4 regions of the Streptomyces sp. NPDC005784 genome follow, and region 4 is predicted to be linked to each of the others. Evidence: riboswitches for the same ligand, from Rfam matches in the RefSeq annotation. Region 4 holds a riboswitch; each other region holds the start of a gene.
The links. A riboswitch is a leader RNA that binds a small molecule or an ion and turns the genes downstream of it on or off. The one in region 4 is predicted to bind thiamine pyrophosphate.
Positions count from the first base shown of each region.

Region 1: it holds a riboswitch for thiamine pyrophosphate, as region 4 does, so the genes downstream of both, ACFYR3_RS18605 (thiamine ABC transporter substrate binding subunit) here and thiO (glycine oxidase ThiO) in region 4, are expected to answer to the same signal.
Region 2: it holds a riboswitch for thiamine pyrophosphate, as region 4 does, so the genes downstream of both, ACFYR3_RS26305 (cytosine permease) here and thiO (glycine oxidase ThiO) in region 4, are expected to answer to the same signal.
Region 3: it holds a riboswitch for thiamine pyrophosphate, as region 4 does, so the genes downstream of both, thiC (phosphomethylpyrimidine synthase ThiC) here and thiO (glycine oxidase ThiO) in region 4, are expected to answer to the same signal.

Region 1 covers NZ_JBIAIQ010000010.1:108,550-112,914, reverse strand. The annotation lists gene ACFYR3_RS18615 (hypothetical protein) at 190-432, opposite strand; gene rlmN (23S rRNA (adenine(2503)-C(2))-methyltransferase RlmN) at 544-1,650, shown strand; TPP riboswitch at 1,691-1,796, shown strand; gene ACFYR3_RS18605 (thiamine ABC transporter substrate binding subunit) at 1,874-2,965, shown strand; gene ACFYR3_RS18600 (ABC transporter permease) at 2,941-4,365, shown strand, end outside.
Region 2 covers NZ_JBIAIQ010000018.1:92,238-96,602, forward strand. The annotation lists gene ACFYR3_RS26295 (phospholipase) at 175-1,542, opposite strand; gene ACFYR3_RS26300 (alpha/beta hydrolase) at 1,807-2,640, opposite strand; TPP riboswitch at 3,064-3,158, shown strand; gene ACFYR3_RS26305 (cytosine permease) at 3,150-4,365, shown strand, end outside.
Region 3 covers NZ_JBIAIQ010000002.1:509,983-514,347, reverse strand. The annotation lists gene thiC (phosphomethylpyrimidine synthase ThiC) at 1-1,086, opposite strand, end outside; TPP riboswitch at 1,079-1,234, opposite strand; gene ACFYR3_RS05190 (YibE/F family protein) at 1,306-2,814, shown strand; gene ACFYR3_RS05185 (SsgA family sporulation/cell division regulator) at 2,897-3,334, opposite strand; gene ACFYR3_RS05180 (IclR family transcriptional regulator) at 3,435-4,172, opposite strand.
Region 4 covers NZ_JBIAIQ010000001.1:460,892-465,256, reverse strand. The annotation lists gene ACFYR3_RS02030 (thiazole synthase) at 116-910, opposite strand; gene thiS (sulfur carrier protein ThiS) at 914-1,114, opposite strand; gene thiO (glycine oxidase ThiO) at 1,111-2,277, opposite strand; TPP riboswitch at 2,275-2,388, opposite strand; gene ACFYR3_RS02015 (hypothetical protein) at 2,441-2,818, shown strand; gene ACFYR3_RS02010 (FAD-dependent oxidoreductase) at 2,851-4,089, shown strand; gene ACFYR3_RS02005 (Rv2175c family DNA-binding protein) at 4,154-4,365, shown strand, end outside.

The DNA of each region.
Region 1 (4,365 bases), on a different contig from region 4:
CGGATTTGTCTGGGCGGGAGGCTTGATCGTGGATCTGACGGAGCAGTTGTCGAAGTAGCGAACCTGCCTGCGTGTCCGCCCGGACACCAGCTCTGAACCACCTCACGCTCGTAGCTCTCGCACTGCTCGCGGGAGCCTTCCGAGTGGGTCCCGACGAGGACGAGCCCGGTTCGGCCCGGTCTGCGTCCGTCAGTGGTCAGTGAGATCCACGATCACATCGCAGTGCGGATCGTCGGAAGGGCGATGCAGATGCTCGTTCGCCAGGAACGCGGGGGAAACCATGGCGCCGAGCAGGCCGGGCCCCGTACGGCTGATCAGCACGTCCACACCGTACGTGCGGTCCCGCTCTGGTGAACGGAAATAAAGGCGCACGCGGTCGTCGCCCGTGATGACCGCGCCGATGAACAGCGGTTTCCACGAGACCTCGGCCATCCCTGGGCCGTCCGAGGTCGACCACCGCTGATGGACGGCACCCGCGGGTGACCGCCCCCACCCCCACTCCGGCCTGGGCCGGCGGAGTTGATCTGCGACACTGGTACAGCCATGCCTAAGCCCGGAGAACTTACTTTTGTCGCGCCGCGCGGAGCCAAGAAGCCGCCGCGGCACCTTGCCGATCTCACTCCCGCCGAGCGCAAAGAGGCGGTTGCCGCGATCGGTGAGAAGCCGTTTCGTGCCAAGCAGCTCTCGCAGCACTACTTCGCCCGGTTCGCGCACGACCCCGCGGAGTGGACCGACATCCCGGCCGCCTCGCGCGGCAAGCTCCAGGAGGCGCTGCTTCCCGAGCTGATGACGGTCGTACGGCACCTGTCGACCGACCAGGACACCACCCGCAAGACCCTGTGGCGGCTCTTCGACGGCACGCTCGTCGAGTCCGTGCTGATGCGCTACCCGGACCGGGTGACCATGTGCATCAGCTCGCAGGCGGGCTGCGGGATGAACTGTCCGTTCTGCGCCACCGGACAGGCCGGCCTCGACCGGAACCTGTCGACCGGCGAGATCGTGCACCAGATCGTCGACGGTATGCGGTCGCTCCGCGACGGCGAGATCCCCGGGGGTCCGGCGCGGCTGAGCAACATCGTCTTCATGGGGATGGGCGAGCCGCTCGCCAACTACAAGCGGGTGGTCGGGGCGATCCGGGCCCTCACCGACCCCGAGCCGGACGGGCTCGGGCTCTCGCAGCGCGGCATCACCGTGTCGACGGTCGGGCTGGTCCCCGCCATCAACCGGTTCTCCGACGAGGGCTTCAAGTGCCGGCTCGCGATCTCCCTGCACGCCCCCGACGACGAGCTGCGCGACACCCTCGTCCCCGTGAACACGCGGTGGAAGGTGCGCGAGGTGCTGGACGCCGGATGGGAGTACGCGGCCAAGTCCGGTCGGCGCCTGTCGATCGAGTACGCCCTGATCCGGGACATCAACGACCAGGCGTGGCGTGGTGACCGGCTCGGGCGGATGCTCAAGGGCAAGCCCGTACACGTCAACCTCATCCCGTTGAACCCGACCCCGGGTTCGAAGTGGACCGCCTCGCGGCCCGAGGACGAGAAGGCGTTCGTCGAGGCCATCGCGGCCCATGGCGTGCCGGTGACCGTCCGGGACACCCGTGGCCAGGAGATCGACGGAGCGTGCGGTCAGCTCGCCGCGACCGAGCGGTAGTCTGAGCCGAGTCAGTACATCTTCATATTCCGACATCTTCATATTCCGACAGGGGAGCGCCACAGCGCTGAGAGTGCGGGACAGACCGCAGACCCTCTGAACCTTGCCCAGGTCATTCTGGGTAGGAAGTTCGGTCATTACTCAAGCTGTTGCGCCCTGCCCGGGAACCGTCAGAGTTCCCGGGCGGGGCCGCGTCTCTTCCTGGTCGCCCAGGAGGAATCCAGTGATCACCACCAGCAGCAGGCGGTTCGCAGTGTTGGCCGTCGGGCTCGGCCTCGTCGCGTTGCCCGCGCTGTCCGCGTGCGGCTCGTCCGACGCCGCCGGCTCGGGCGATCCGAAGACGATCACGCTCGTCAGCCACAACTCGTGGCTCGTGTCGAAGAGCGTGCTCAAGGACTTCGAGAAGCAGTCCGGCTACAAGGTCCGCGTTCTCATGGACGGCGACGCCGGGCAGGCCGTCAACAAGGCCATCCTGACCAAGGACAACCCGCAGGGCGACGTCTTCTTCGGCGTCGACAACACCCTGCTCTCCCGCGCGCTCGACAACGGGCTGTTCCAGCCGTACACGGCCAAGGGCGTGGACCTGGTCCTGCCCGAGTACCGGACCGACCAGGACAAGCACCGGGTCACGCCCATCGACACGGGTGACATCTGCGTCAACTACGACAAGGCCTACTTCAGCGAGCACAAGCTGGCGCCGCCGCAGTCCTTCGACGACCTGATCAAGCCCGCGTACAAGAACCTCCTCGTCACCGAGAACGCCGCCACGTCCTCGCCCGGCCTCGGCTTCCTGCTCGGGTCGGCCGCCCACTACGGCGACGACAACTGGCAGGGCTACTGGAAGAAGCTCAAGGCCAACGGGGTGAAGGTCGTGGACGGCTGGGAGCAGGCGTACAACGACGAGTTCTCCGGGTCCGCCGGCGGCAAGAAGGCCAAGGCCGACCGGCCGCTCGTCGTCTCGTACGCCTCCTCGCCGCCCGCCGAGGTCATCTACGCCAAGCCGAAGCCCACCACCGCCCCGACCGGGGTCGCGGCCGGCACCTGCTTCCGGCAGGTCGAGTACGCGGGTCTGCTCAGCCACGCCAAGAACGCCAAGGGCGGCAAGGCGTTCCTGGACTTCCTGCTCACCAAGGAGTTCCAGGACGACATGCCGCTCAACATGTTCGTCTACCCGGTCCGTGAGGGCGCGCAGGTGCCCGCGGAGTTCGCGCGGTTCGGTCCGCAGGCCAAGGATCCCGAGACCCTGGCGCCCGCGAAGATCGCCGCCGACCGCGACCAGTGGGTCAAGTCGTGGACCTCACTCGTACTGAAGTAGCCGAGGGAGCAGGCGGGGCCGACGAGGCCGGCGGACCCGGCGGGGCTTCGCGAAGGGCGCGCGGGCAGAGCGCGGTGCGGTTCGGGCTGATGGTCCTGCCCGTCGCGTTCTTCGCGGTCTTCTTCGCCTACCCCGTCGCCGCGATCGTCTCGCGCGGCCTCCACGGGGACGGCGGCTGGCAACTGGGCCGGATCTGGGACGTGGCGACCCGGCCGGACATCCGGCACGTGCTGTGGTTCACCACCTGGCAGGCGCTCGCCTCGACGGCGCTCACGCTGCTGATCGCGCTCCCCGGCGCGTATGTCTTCGCGCGCTTCGATTTCAGGGGCAAGCAGATCCTCCGGGCCGTGGTGACGGTGCCCTTCGTGCTGCCGACCGTGGTCGTCGGTACGGCGTTCCTCGCGCTGCTCGGCCGGGGCGGGCTGCTCGACGAGCTCTGGGGCGTACGGCTGGACACCACGGTGTGGGCGATCCTGCTCGCCCATGTCTTCTTCAACTACGCGGTCGTCGTACGGACCGTCGGCGGGCTCTGGTCGCAACTCGACCCGCGCCAGGAGGAGGCCGCGCGCATGCTCGGCGCCTCGCGTTTCGCGGCGTGGCGCAGGGTGACGCTGCCGGCCCTCGGGCCGGCCGTGGCCGCCGCCGCCCTCATGGTCTTCCTCTTCACCTTCACCTCGTTCGGTGTGGTGCAGATCCTCGGCGGTCCCACCTTCTCGACCCTCGAAGTCGAGATCTACCGGCAGACCTCCGAGATCTTCGACCTCGCGACGGCGGCCGTGCTCACGATCGTCCAGTTCGTGGCGGTGGGCGCGATCCTCGCCGTGCACGCGGCGACCGTACGCCGACGGGAGACCGCCCTGCGTCTGGTGGCCCCGGAGACGACCGCGCGCCGGCCGCGCGGTGCCGGGCAGTGGGCGCTCCTCGCGGGCGTGCTGGTGAGCATCGCGGTCCTCCTCGTGCTGCCGCTCGCCGTCCTCGTCCAGCGGTCCCTCGGCGCACCGGGATTCGGGTACTACCGGGCGCTCGCCGACGACGACGGCGGTGTCTTCCTCGTCGCCCCGATCGAGGCGGTCGGCAACTCGCTGGAGTACGCGCTCGCCGCCACCGCCATCGCCGTGCTCATCGGCGGTCTGGCCGCCGCGGCCCTCACCCGGCGCGCCGGTCGTCTCATGCGGGGCTTCGACGCGCTGCTGATGCTGCCGCTCGGCGTCTCCGCGGTGACCGTGGGTTTCGGGTTCCTGATCGCGCTGGACGAGCCGCCGCTGGATCTGCGTGCCAGCTGGATCCTGGTGCCGCTGGCGCAGGCGCTGGTGGGTGTCCCCTTCGTCGTACGGACGATGCTGCCCGTGCTGCGGGCGGTGGACGGGCGGCTGCGGGAGGCCGCGGCCGTGCTGGGGGCA
Region 2 (4,365 bases), on a different contig from region 4:
TCCCCGTCATGGGATCTGCCGACAGCGCGGGTGTCGGCCGGGAGATGCCCGGGAGCCGTCCGGGGGAGCCCCTCCCCCGGACGGCTCCCGACACCACCGGCCTTGCTCCGCGCGCCCCGGGCCGCCCGCTCCCCCTCGGGCGAGGCCGCTGCGAGACGTACGGTCTCACCAGCCCTACGGATAGACGTACGTGTTCAGCGTGTTCACCGCGGAGGCGGGATCGCCCAGGTCGTAGCGGTCGACGGCGAGGTAGTTGGGCTTCTTGCGGGCGGCCGGCCGGCAGAAGCGGCGGGCCCGGTCGGCGAGTTTGGTGTTGTCCGTGCCGGCGGTTCCGGAGAGGGTGGCGTCGCGGAAGTGGTTCATGACGAAGAGGGGGCGGAAGCCCGTCTCGGTGCGGGTGAGCGGTACGTTCGTGCCCGCGTCGTACCAGCGGCTGTAGCAGGACCAGTCGGAGGAGCCGAGGCCCGAGCCCATGGACCAGTAGTTCTCGACGGTCCATTCGCGCTGGTACATGACGCCGAAGCTGTCACGCGTGAGTCCGGCGGACTCGTCGGAGGCACGGCTGTGGTCGGTGAAGATGAGCAGGCGGTGGCCGGCGGCGGTCAGATCGGCGAGCTTCGGCCAGCCGTTCTCGCGCACGCCGGTCAGATCGGGACGGTAGAGGACGTCGGACAGGCCGTTCACGCGGGCGAGTTCGGCCCGCAGGACGCCCGGGTCGACGTAGTCCTCCATGAATACGGTGACGAACTGGTCGGGGTGCTGCTTGAGGAAGTCGACCATGCGCTGGAGGTCGACCCAGAGCGCGACCGGCTTGCTGACGAGCGTGCAGCTGTCGTGACAGAGGATCGCGCCGTCGGGGGTCTGGTGCAGGTCGAGCATGAACCCGCGGACACCGTCGGCGAGTTGCTGGTTGATACCGCGGGTCTGATTGGGCACCAGGTTGACGAAGGGCGGGGCGAATCCGCCGTCGACACCGTTCGCGTAGGCGTTGTGGGCGGTGAGGAACGTGACCTGGTCAAGGGTGCGTTGGTCCTGCGGCGGCATCGGCCGGGTCGCGGGGGCGACCGGCGTGAGATACCAGGAGGCGAGGCCGCCAGGCGACCCGATCGCCAGCTGGGCGGGGTAGTTGGAGCCGGGGGGCTTGGCTGCCACCGTCAAGAACCGTTCCGTCCCGGGGGCCTTGAGCAAGTACTGGTCGGCGCCGCTCGGCTTCACCTCCCACCCGGCGTCCGCGCTGGTACAGGCGACGGTCCGGGCCTGGTCGCCCGAGCGGCCCAGACAACTGCCCGCGGTGTCGGCGCTTTCCAGGACGAAGGAGGAGCCGCTCGGGCGCAAGGTCCACTGCTGATGGTCCTCGTTGCCCTTGGGGTTGTGCTGGACGACCGCACCCGCGCTGTCGGCGGCGTTCAGCCCCGTGGTGGCGCTCTGGACGTAATAGGCGCCCTCGGCGGGGACTTCGGCGGCGTCGGCGGGCGCGGGGACGGCGAAGACGGTGCTCAGTACTGCGGTGGCGGCGAGCAGGGAGCGTCGGCTCGGTCTCATGGCACGTGATCCCTTCCTGTGGGGAGCATGAGCATGCCATGTTGCTGTGAGCATCGGCGGTACGGATCGCGTCGACGGTCGCGGTCGCTCTCGCGTCCACCATCGTGGTCGGCCCCGCGCCGGCACTGGCGTCAGGTCCCGCGCCGGGGGTCTCCGTCGGCGGCCCCGGTCCGGGGCGACGCCCAGGCTCTCGGGCGCGGAGGAACGACCCGGTCTCACGGCCGACGCGGTTTCGGCGCGCCGCCGTTCACCCTGCGAGCCGGGTCAGGGGCTGCCGTAAGGAGTGCCGGGGTGTTCGATCCGCGTGGCGAACGCGGTGATGTCGGCGACCACGCGTTCGGGCTGTTCCCAGTGGACGACATGGCCAGTGCCTTCGTAGGCGACGAAGGCGGCACCGTGGACGGCGTCCAGGATGGTCTGCTGGTCGACGCGGGGAAGGAACTCGTCCTGTTCGCCCCAGATGACGAGGGTGGGCACCAGGATGCCCGCGAGGGTCGCACCTAGATCGGCGTCGAGGAGACCGCGCACGGTCTCCCTCCAGACGTACGCGGGGAGTTTGAGGTTCTCCTCGACCATGGTCTCGATGAACCCCCGGGCGATCGGGCGGGCCGCCGTGCCGGCCAGGAAGTCCTCGACGAACGCGCGGGGCACAGGGTCGGAGAGGTCTTCGAGAGACTTCCCCATCGCGGCCGCCGCCGGCTTGTCCGCGAGAGTGCCGGGGACGCCGAGCAGAACCAGACCCGCGATGCGGTCGGGGTAGGTGCCGGCGACGATCCGGGCCGGTACGCCGCCGCTTGACGCCCCGACCAGCAGGGCGCGGGGGATGTCGACCGCGTCCAGGAAGGCCACCAGGTCGGCGGCGAAGTCGTCGGGGGTGTAGCCCTCCGGAGGCCGGTCGGCATCGCCGTGCCCGCGCTGCGTGGGCGCGTAGCCGTGCAGGGACGCCGGAAGGCGCCTCAGAAGGGGCTCGAAGGACCACCAGGAGTCGGCCAGACCGTGCACGAAGACGACCGGTGTACCACTGGGGTAGCCGGCCTCGGCGTACGGGAGGGTGGGCCCTTCCCGCAGTTGCGCTGACTTCAGGGAGATCACGGTCACGGCACTCTGCCTCCTTCCGCCCGGCCACCGGGGTCCGGGAACCCGGGAGCGGAGAGCGAGCGGCGATCACTTCCGACAGTACCGAGGGGCGGCGCGCGCCGCGCTGCGAAAGGCCGGGCCGGGCCGCTCGGATGAAACGGAGCATGCGGGCGGGCACTGCTCCGGGTGGGTGACTCCAAGGGGCCGGTGGAGGGCCCGAGGGGGACCCGGCACCCTGGACGAGCCGCCGTGTCCCGTGCGGACACGATCCACCGCGTCCCGTGGAGACCGGGGACGGGTACCTCCGCCGTACACAGGGGCCGCCCTGCGCAGGGGCCGCCGACGCAGGACCGCCCCACGCAGGGGCCGCCGTACGCAACAGCTGCCGTGCCCGGGAGCCGCCGTACCCACAACCTGGGCGATCGGGCTAATGTGTCCGTCGTAGTACCGGACACGGGGTGCCCCGTCCGAGGGCTGAGATCACACCCGTCGAACCTGAACCAGTTCGTACTGGCGGAGGGATGTCTTCCATGCCATTGGCGCATGTTTCCGGCGGGCTGCCCGCCGACGGCCGGCCCGCCGTCTTCGACGGACGGATGCCCGCCGCACCCGGCGACCTGCGGGTGGAGGGGCACGGCATCGATCCGGTCCCCGAGAACAACCGGTACGGCGGCGCCGGGCGCCTGTTCACCGTGTGGTTCGCTCCGAACCTGACGATGACGGGCGTGTTCACCGGAACCATCGGCATCGCGCTGGGCCTGGACTTCGGTACCGCCCTCGCGGCGGTGGTCCTCGGGACCGTGCTCGGCGCGCTGCCCACCGCCTACCTCAGCACCTGGGGCGGCCTCACCGGCACCGGCCAACTCCCGCTCGCACGGCTCGCGTTCGGCCGGGCGGTGGTGCTGCCCGGGATGCTCCAGTGGCTGTCCTCGGTCGCCTGGGACGCGCTGATCGGGCTGTTCGGCGGGGACGCGCTGGCGCGGCTGTGCGGCTGGCCGTTCTGGCTCGGCGTGCTCGTCATGATGCTTGCCCAGGGGGCTCTCGGCATCCTCGGCTACGAGGCGATCCACCGCCTGCAGATCATCATGACGTTCGTGCTCGCCATCGCGTTCGCGGTGATCGCCTGGCGCATGCTGGACGGCGTCCATCCGGCGGCGACCGGGGCCGCGACCGGCGCCGACCGCGCGGGCGCGTTCGTGCTCACCAGCACCATCGCGCTCAGCCTCTCGCTGTCCTGGGCGCCGTACGCCGGTGACTTCAGCCGCTATCTGCCGCGCACCACGTCCCGACCGCGGATGTTCTGGTGCACCCTGCTCGGCCTCGTCGTGTCCTTCGTCGCCGTGCAGGTTCTCGGCCTGTGGGGCGCGTCGGTGCTGACCGACCAGACGGCGGCGGGCGTGGACGTGCTGCTGGGCGGCGGGACGGCGGGCGCGTTCGGGCTGCTGGCCGTGGCCCTGGCGGCCGTGTGCAGCAACGCGATGAACGACTACAGCGGTTCGCTGGCGCTGCAGACCCTGGGCGTGCGGATACCGCGCCCGGTGGCCGCCGCCCTGGCCGCCGGGCTCGGCTTCCCGCTGGTGCTCTGGATGCACGCCGCCGACACCACGGCCCGCTTCCAGAACGTGCTGCTGTTCGTGGGCTATTGGATCCCCGGGTTCGTCGCGATCGTCGTCGTCGACTGGATCGCCCGCGGGCGGGAGCGCGGCGGCGCCCCGGTCGACGTCGCCGTCGAGATCTCCCGTCCGC
Region 3 (4,365 bases), on a different contig from region 4:
GTCGCCGAGCGAGTAGGTGACGTCGTACGCGGCGAGGATCTCGCAGAGATCCTCGAAGTGCTCGTACAGGAACGACTCCTTGTGGTGCGCGAGGCACCAGGCAGCCATGATCGAGCCACCGCGCGAGACGATGCCGGTCTTGCGGTTCGCGGTGAGCGGCACATACGCCAGGCGGACGCCCGCGTGGACCGTCATGTAGTCCACGCCCTGTTCGGCCTGTTCGATGACTGTGTCCTTGTAGATCTCCCAGGTCAGCTCCTCGGCGCGGCCGTCGACCTTCTCCAGCGCCTGGTAGAGCGGCACCGTGCCGATGGGAACGGGGGAGTTGCGCAGCACCCATTCGCGCGTGGTGTGGATGTTGCGTCCGGTCGACAGGTCCATGACCGTGTCGGCGCCCCAGCGGGTCGCCCAGGTCATCTTCTCGACCTCCTCCTCGATGGAGGAAGTGACCGCGGAATTGCCGATGTTGGCGTTGACCTTCACCAGGAACCGCTTGCCGATGATCATCGGCTCGATCTCCGGGTGGTTGACGTTCACGGGCAGCACCGCCCGACCGGCGGCGATCTCCTCCCGTACGACCTCGGGGTCGACGTTCTCGCGGACCGCCACGAACTCCATCTCGGGTGTGATCTCGCCGCGTCGGGCGTACGCGAGCTGGGTGACCGCCTGCCCGGCGCGCCCCCGGCGCGGCTGGCGCGGTCGCCCGGGAAAGACAGCGTCGAGGTTGCGCAGTCCCCCGCGCGGGGATGTGTGCTTGATCCCGTCGTCCTCGAGGCGGACGGGACGGCCCGCGTACTCCTCGGTGTCTCCGCGGGCAATGATCCAGCTCTCGCGCAGCGGCGCCAGCCCCCTGCGCACATCGGTGTCGACGGTCGGATCGGTGTACGGGCCGGAGGTGTCGTACAGCGTCACGGACTGACCGTTGGTGAGGTGCACCTGGCGAACCGGCACCCGCAGATCGGGACGCGTACCCCCGACGTATGCCTTGTGCCAGCCGATGGACTTCCCGGCCTCGCCGTTCGTGGACGGCGACGAAGCCCCGTCCGTCTGGCTGGAGGCAGGCGTGCGTACGTCCTTGTTGGTCATGAGACCTACTCCCTACGCCGGCATTACCCGGTAACAGGTTCAGCGGTCGACGCAGCAGCTTCCGTTCGTCGATGTTTCATGTGAAACATCGCGAAACGGAGGTCAGCGCCCTCTCAGCCCGGTGCTCCGAGCTCCCGCGTGTGCAAAGGTGCCTCCACGCTAGCGTCATATTTGGCATGGTGAACAGAGGGCCCTTGCCGTTCTTGCGATGATCGGGCGGTGACAACGACCCAGCAGCACCCGTTCCCGCCGTCCGAGCCGCCGCGGCGTCCGGGCTCCGACGACGGCCATGGGCATGGCTCCGGCAACGGACACGGCCATGGGCCGGGTGGTTCTGGTCCCGGACCGGGCAGTGAGCATCACGGTCCCGGCGGCGGGCACGGGCCCGGTCCCGCCGGTGAGCACGGCGGGGATTCGAGCGCCGGGCACGGGCACTCGCACAGCCACGGTCCCGCCGCGCCGGTCTCCAAGCACCTGCGCAAGGTCATCGCCGCGGTGCTGATCCCCTTCGCGGCCGCGGTCGCGGTGGGTCTCGTGGTGCTGTGGCCCGGCGGGGCCGCTTCCCACCAGCGCACCGGTGTCGGCTTCGACCGCCAGACTCAGCAGGCGACGGTCACCAGGATCGACCAGGTGGACTGCAAGTCCGTGAACGCCTCCGCGGAGACCCCGGCGGGCGACACCTCCACCGCCGAGGGATCCTCCGCTCAGAAGCGGGCGGCGGGTGAATGCAAGAAGGCGACGGTCCGGATCGACACCGGCAAGGACAAGGGCCGTACGTTCATCGAAATCGTTCAGCCGGATCAGTCACGGCAGTTGCGTCAGAGCGAGAAGGTCGTCGTCGCGTACGAGCCCTCCGCACCCAAGGACCTCCAGTACTCGGTCACGGACGCGAACCGGAAGCTGCCTCTGACGCTGCTCGCCGGGATCTTCGCCGTGGTCGTCGTGGTGATCGGCCGGATGCGCGGCGTCATGGCGCTGGTCGCCCTGGCCATCAGCTTCATGATCCTGAACTTCTTCATCCTGCCCGCGATCCTCCAGGGCTCGAACCCACTGCTCGTGGCCGTTGTCGGTTCCAGCGCGATCATGTTGATCGCGCTCTACATGTGCCACGGCCTGTCGGCCCGGACATCCGTGGCGGTGGTGGGCACCCTGCTCTCACTGGTGCTGATCGGCCTCCTCGGCTCGGTGTTCATCGACTGGGCCGTACTGACCGGCAACACCGACGACAGCACCGGTCTGATCCACGGTCTGTACCCGTCCATCGACATGAGCGGTCTGCTGCTGGCCGGAGTCATCATCGGCTCGCTCGGTGTCCTCGACGACGTGACGGTGACGCAGACTTCCGCGGTCTGGGAACTGCACGAGGCGAACCCCACGATGGGCTGGCGTGGCCTGTACCGCGCGGGCATCCGTATCGGCCGCGACCACATCGCGTCGGTCGTCAACACGCTCGTCCTGGCCTACGCGGGCGCCGCGCTGCCGCTGTTGCTGCTCTTCTCGATCGCGCAGAGCAGCGTGGGCACCGTCGCCAACAGCGAACTGGTCGCCGAGGAGATCGTGCGCACCCTGGTCGGATCGATCGGTCTGGTCGCCGCTGTGCCGGTGACGACCGCGCTGGCCGCCCTGGTGGTCGCCGCGGACCGTGAGGGGACCACGGCCGTCCCCGTGGAGCCCGCGGCCGCCAGGACTCCGGCACGGAGCGGGAAGGGACGCCGCCGCAAGCACTGAGCCGTCCGCCGGAAGCGCTGAAACCATCCTGCACGGACGCCCCTTGTGAGGAAGCGTTACTCCGCTCCGGGCTGCCGGGACTTCAGCCCGCGCTCTGCTCCTCCGCGAGGATGCGGTCGAGCGCTTCGTCGAGGGATGTGTCGAAACCCGCGAGGGAGCGCTCCTGCCCGAGCGGTACCAGCTTGTCCGTCCGGTCGAGAAACGCGACGAGCGGCGCGGCCCCGGACCGGAACAGTGCGTGATCGCCACCCACCTGAAGCCGGATCAGCACCTCGCCGAATTCCTCCGGGTCGGCCGGAGCGATGTGCACATCACCGTCACCGCACGGCCTGCCGACTCCGTCGATCAGCAGCTCCCGCCCGAACGCCCAGGTCACAGGCGCGTCGCCGGGCAAGTGGAAGGTCAGCCGCACGGCGTACGGATCACCGGTCTCGTACCGCAGCTCGACCGGAATGCGGAAGGACAGCTCCTCGGACACGAGGAAACTCATCATGACCTCTGCCTGCACCGACTCGCGCATCGCCTACCCCGTCGTTTGCCATCGACTGGCCAGGAATCGTCCCCCTGACACTGCTTGAAATCTTGCTCAACGTGCATGCCACATTACAAGGAGTGAGTTTTCAGATACTGATAGAGATGGCGAGTGTTCCTAGCAGCCTGCCGACTTCACTCTGCAACTTCCTTGCCGCGGGCAGCAGTCGGTCGACCTGGTGGGAAGGGAGGGAAAGGGCCACGGCCGCGGCCGAACTGCCCGCGGTGATCGGGATCGCGGCACAGACCGTGCCCAGCGCGTACTCCTGCCGCTCGGTCACCGGTTCCATCCGCCCCGTCCGTTCCAGGCGTCGCAGCAGACTGTCCTTGTCACGCACCGTGTACGGAGTGATCGGCTTCACCGGGTAGCGATCGAGGTGGTCACGCCGGGCCTGGTCGTCCAGCTGGGCCAGCAGACACTGGCCGATCGCGTGGGCGTGCCCGGTCTCACGGAAGTCGGCCCACTCCTCGACCGCGGGGTTAGCCGGGGTGTCGGCGACGCACATGACCTCGATCTCGCCGTCGCGGTAGACCGCGTAATACACGGGTACGCCGAGCGCATCGCGCCAGTGCGCGAGCGTGTCCCGCACCGTGCTGCGACGTTTCTGCTGGGCTCCGCTGCTGCTCAGCCGCTCGGCGGCCTCACCGAGGAAGAAAAGCCCTCTGTCGCGGCGCAGGTAGCCCTCGTGAACCAGGGTGCGCAGCAGGTGGTAGGCGGTCGGCAGCGCGAGTCCCGCCTCCCGGGCGAGCTGCTTGGCGGGGGCACCTTGCTCACGCGAGGCGACGGCCTCCAGCAGACGCATCGCCCGCTGGACCGAACTGATCAGGGTGGTGGGGTGAGAGTCCAGAGGGGCGGCCTCGGGCTCCGCGGGAGGGGTACGGGCGAGCCGTGCCGTCCCCGCGGCCGGGGAGGGCGAACCACGGGTCACCGACGGCCTGGTGTGCCCGGTGAGCCCGTCCGCCGCCGAGGTGCGCCGAGTGGGCGCCTCCGTCGGCGGAGGTCGCGGCGGCGCCGGCTCC
Region 4 (4,365 bases):
GTCTCACCCGGGAGCGCGGACACCACACCCCCGCCGCACCGGCCGACGGCGAGAGCTCCCGCGGGAGACCCACCGTCGGCCTCCGGCCGGAAACCGACGGTGTGCGGAGAGGTGATCAGAACGCCGGGCGCTCCGGGTCCAGCGCCGCCATGCCCTCCACGGGAGAGGACGCCGTGGCGAAGTGCCGGCGGGGGATGCGCCCCGCCCGCCGCGCCAGCCGCCCCGCCTCCACCGCGTGCCGCATGGCCTCCGCCATCAGCACCGGCTCCTGAGCCCGCGTCACCGCCGAGGCGAGCATCACCCCCGCACAGCCCAGCTCCATCGCGAGCGCGGCGTCCGACGCCGTACCCGCCCCCGCGTCCAGGATCACCGGCACGCGCGCGTGCTCGACGATCAGCTGGAAGTTGTGCGGGTTGCGGATCCCGAGCCCGGACCCGATGGGCGAGCCGAGCGGCATGATCGCCGCGCAGCCGACGTCCTCCAGCTTGCGTGCCAGCACGGGGTCGTCGTTCGTGTACGGCAGCACGGTGAAGCCGTCGTCGACCAGCGTCTCCGCCGCGTCGAGCAGTTCGATCGGGTCGGGCAGGAGGGTGCGCTCGTCGGCGATGACCTCCAGCTTGACCAGGTCGGTGCCCAGCGCCTCGCGCGCCAGACGGGCGGTCAGCACGGCCTCACCGGCGGTGTAGCAGCCGGCCGTGTTCGGCAGGACGCGGATGCCGAGCCGGTCGAGCACCGACAGGACCGAGCCGTGCACGGACGCGTCCACGCGCCGCATCGCGACCGTCGTCAGCTCCGTACCGGACGCCACCAGAGAGCGCTCCAGCACGTCGAGGCTGGGCGCTCCGCCCGTCCCCATGATCAGCCGGGACGCGTAGGTCGTACCGCCGAGGACAAAGGGATCGTCGGCCACGGGTCAGCCTCCTTGGACGGCGGTGAGGACTTCGACGCGGTCGCCCTCGGTGAGGGAGGTGGACGACCACTGCGCGCGCGGGACGACGGTTTCGTTCAGTGCGGCGGCCACTCCGGCCGGTGCCGGGGTGAGTGTCGCGACGAGCGCGTCGAGAGCGGTTCCCGCGGCGATCCGCTGCCGCTCCCCGTTGACGACGATGTTCATACCGGCAGCTCCGTGAGGGCGGTGGCGCCGAAGCGCAGGGGTGTGAAGGGGCGGGCCTCGGCGGGGAGTGCGCCGGTCGTCAGGACGTGGGCCATCGCGTCGCCGGTGACGGGCGTCAGGAGCACGCCGTTGCGGAAGTGCCCGGTGGCCAGCAGCAGTCCGTCCAGTGCCGTCGGGCCGAGCAGCGGCGCGTTGTCGGGCGAGCCGGGGCGCAGCCCCGCGCGGGTCTCGGTGAGCGGCAGCTCGGTGATCCCGGGGACCAGCTCGTGGGCGTCGCGCAGCAGCTCGTACATGCCGCCCGCCGTCACGGTGGTGTCCCAGCCCAGCTCCTCGCTGGTCGCGCCGACCACCAGCTCGCCGTTCTCGCGCGGCACCAGGTAGACGTGGCTGCCGCGCACCACGGCCCGCACGGTGCGACTGAGGAAGGGCGCGTACCGCTTCGGCACGGTCAGCCGCAGCACCTGGCCCTTGACCGGGCGCACCGGCGGCACGGCGTCGTCGGGGACGCCCGCCAGACGTCCGCTGAGGCTGCCCCCGGCGAGCACCACCTGGCCCGCGGTGAGTTCCGTGCCGTCCGTGGTGACCACTCCGGCGGCCCGGTCCCCTGCGACCGTCAGGCGCTCCGCCCAGGTCCGGTGCAGGACGACTCCGGCCCGCTCGCACGCCGTGACCAGGGCTCCCGCGAGGCGCCGCGGGTCGATCTGGTGGTCGCCGTCGACCCGCAGGCCGCCGCGTACGCCGGGCGCGAGCATCGGCTCCAGACGGCGGCACTCACGGCCGCTCAGCCACTCCGACTCAAGCCCCGAACGGACCTGCAGAGCGTGCAGTTCCCGCAGATGGGCGCGGTCGTCGGCGTCCAGCGCGACGGCCAGCGTGCCGCACCGGCGGTAGCCGAGGTCCTGGCCGGTCGCCTCGGTCAGCTCGGCGACGAAGTCCGGATACCGGCGCGCGGAGGCGAGGTTGAGGCCCAGCAGGGTCTCCTCACCGAAGTGCAGTTCGGTGACGGCGGCGAGCATTCCGGCCGCGACCTGGGCGGCCCCGCCACCCGGCCCGGGGTCCACGAGCGCGGTGGTGAACCCGCGTTGCGCGGCCCGCCAGGCCGTCACCAGACCGATGATTCCGCCCCCGATGACGAGGACGTCTGACGAACGTGCAGGCGACATGGGCGTCCAGCCCCTCCCTTCGCCGGCATGACCCGGATCAGGTTCGTACGGTCGGAGGCCGCCCCAGCCTCCCTCTCAGCCCAGTGCGTCCGGGCTCCCGCGAGTGCTTTACGTTGGCCACCCTAGCCCGCCCCGCTCCGTCTCAGTAAGGGAGCCTCCGCCCATGGCGCGACCGCTCGACGGCCTGGTCCTCGCCCCCGTCACCGACCAGGCACCGGGCCAGGTGGGCACCCGCACCCGGTTCGCCTATCACGAGGAGGACGGCACGGTCTGGGCCGACTACGCGGGCGGCGACATCGTCCGCGGACACCTTGTCGGCACCCGTGAGGGCGACCGCCTCGACTTCCGGTACGTGCAGCTCAAGCGCGACGGGACCACCTCGTCCGGCCACTGCGTGTCCCTCGTCGTGGAACTGCCCGACGGCCGTGTGCGGCTGGAGGAGACCTGGACGTGGGAGTCACAGAAGGGCACAGGGACGAGCGTGGTGGAAGAGCTGCGCGAGACGAGCCGTGTGGAACAGATCACTGAGCACGTCCGCTGACTGACGAATTGTCAGGTGTCTAAGGTGATCAGGTGAGCGAGCAGACGCAGGCACAGTCTCAGTCGCAGGGGCCCACGGCACGGCGGGTCGTCGTGGTGGGCGCGGGCATGGCCGGAGTGCAGACCGCGGTCGCCCTGCGCGAGCAGGGCTTCACCGGCACCGTCACGCTGATCGGCGCGGAGCCGCATCAGCCGTACGACCGGCCGCCGCTGTCCAAGGCGGTCCTGCTGGGCAAGGCCGAGGGCTCCGCCTTCGACATCGACTTCGAGGCCCTGGACATCGACCTCAGGCTGGGCCGCGAGGCACTCGGCGTGCGCCCCGACGACCACGAACTGGACACGGCCGCGGGACCCGTCCCGTACGACGTCCTGGTCGTCGCCACCGGCGCCGAGCCGATCCAGTTGCCGGGCGCCGAAGGCGTGCCGGGAGTGCACCTGCTGCGCACCCTGGACGACGCCGACCGGCTGCGTCCCGTACTCACCCAGCAGCACGACATCGTGGTGGTCGGCGCGGGCTGGATCGGCGCCGAGTTCGCCACGGCGGCGCGTGAGGCGGGCTGCGCGGTCACGGTCGTCGAGGCCGCCGACCGGCCGCTCGCCGCCGCGCTGCCCGCCGAGGTGGCCGAGCCGATGGCCGCCTGGTACGCGGACAGCGGGGCCTCGCTGCGCACCCACGCGCGCGTGGACCGTATCGAACCCGGCGCGGTGATCCTGGACGACGGCTCCCGGGTGCCCGCGGACGCCGTCGTGGTCGGGATCGGGGCGCGGCCCGCGACCGCCTGGATCGCAGGCTCCGGCATCGAACTCGGCGACGACCGCGAGATCGTCGCCGACGACCACCTGCGCACCTCGCTGCCGGACGTCTACGCGGTCGGCGACTGCGCCTCCTTCCCGTCGGGACGCTACGAGGACCGCCTCCTCGTCCACCACTGGGACAACGCCCTCCAGGGCCCGCGCACGGTCGCCCTGAACATCGTCGGAGAGGCGCCCGCCGCCTACGACCCCGTGCCGTACTTCTGGTCCGAGCAGTTCGGCCGCTTCGTGCAGTACGTCGGCCACCACGCGCCCGCCGACACCCTCGTGTGGCGCGGTGACTCCTCGGGCGCCTCCTGGTCGGTGTGCTGGCTCCGCGAGACCCGTCTGGTCGCCCTCCTGGCGGTGGGCCGGCCGAGGGATCTCGCCCAGGGCCGCCGGCTCATCGAGGCGGGCGCACGCATGGATCCGGAGCTGCTCGCGGACCCGTCGAGGCCACTGAAGGGTGCTACGGCCTGATCCGTCACCCCAGGTCGGACGCCCTTGGCTTCCGACTGTCGGTCCGGGATGGCAGGCTTGTCCCGTGACCGAGATTGACGCAAAGATCGATGCTCTCGTCCCCGCCTGGCTCACCCTCCCCGACATCGCCGAACAGTTCGGCGTCGAGGTGACGCGCGTCCGGCAGCTGGTCAAGGACGGCCAGCTGATCGCCGTACGCCGTGGTGAGAACCGCGCGCTGCACGTCCCCGCCGAATTCATCGACGCGGACGAACAGAAGGTCGTCAAGGGCCTGGC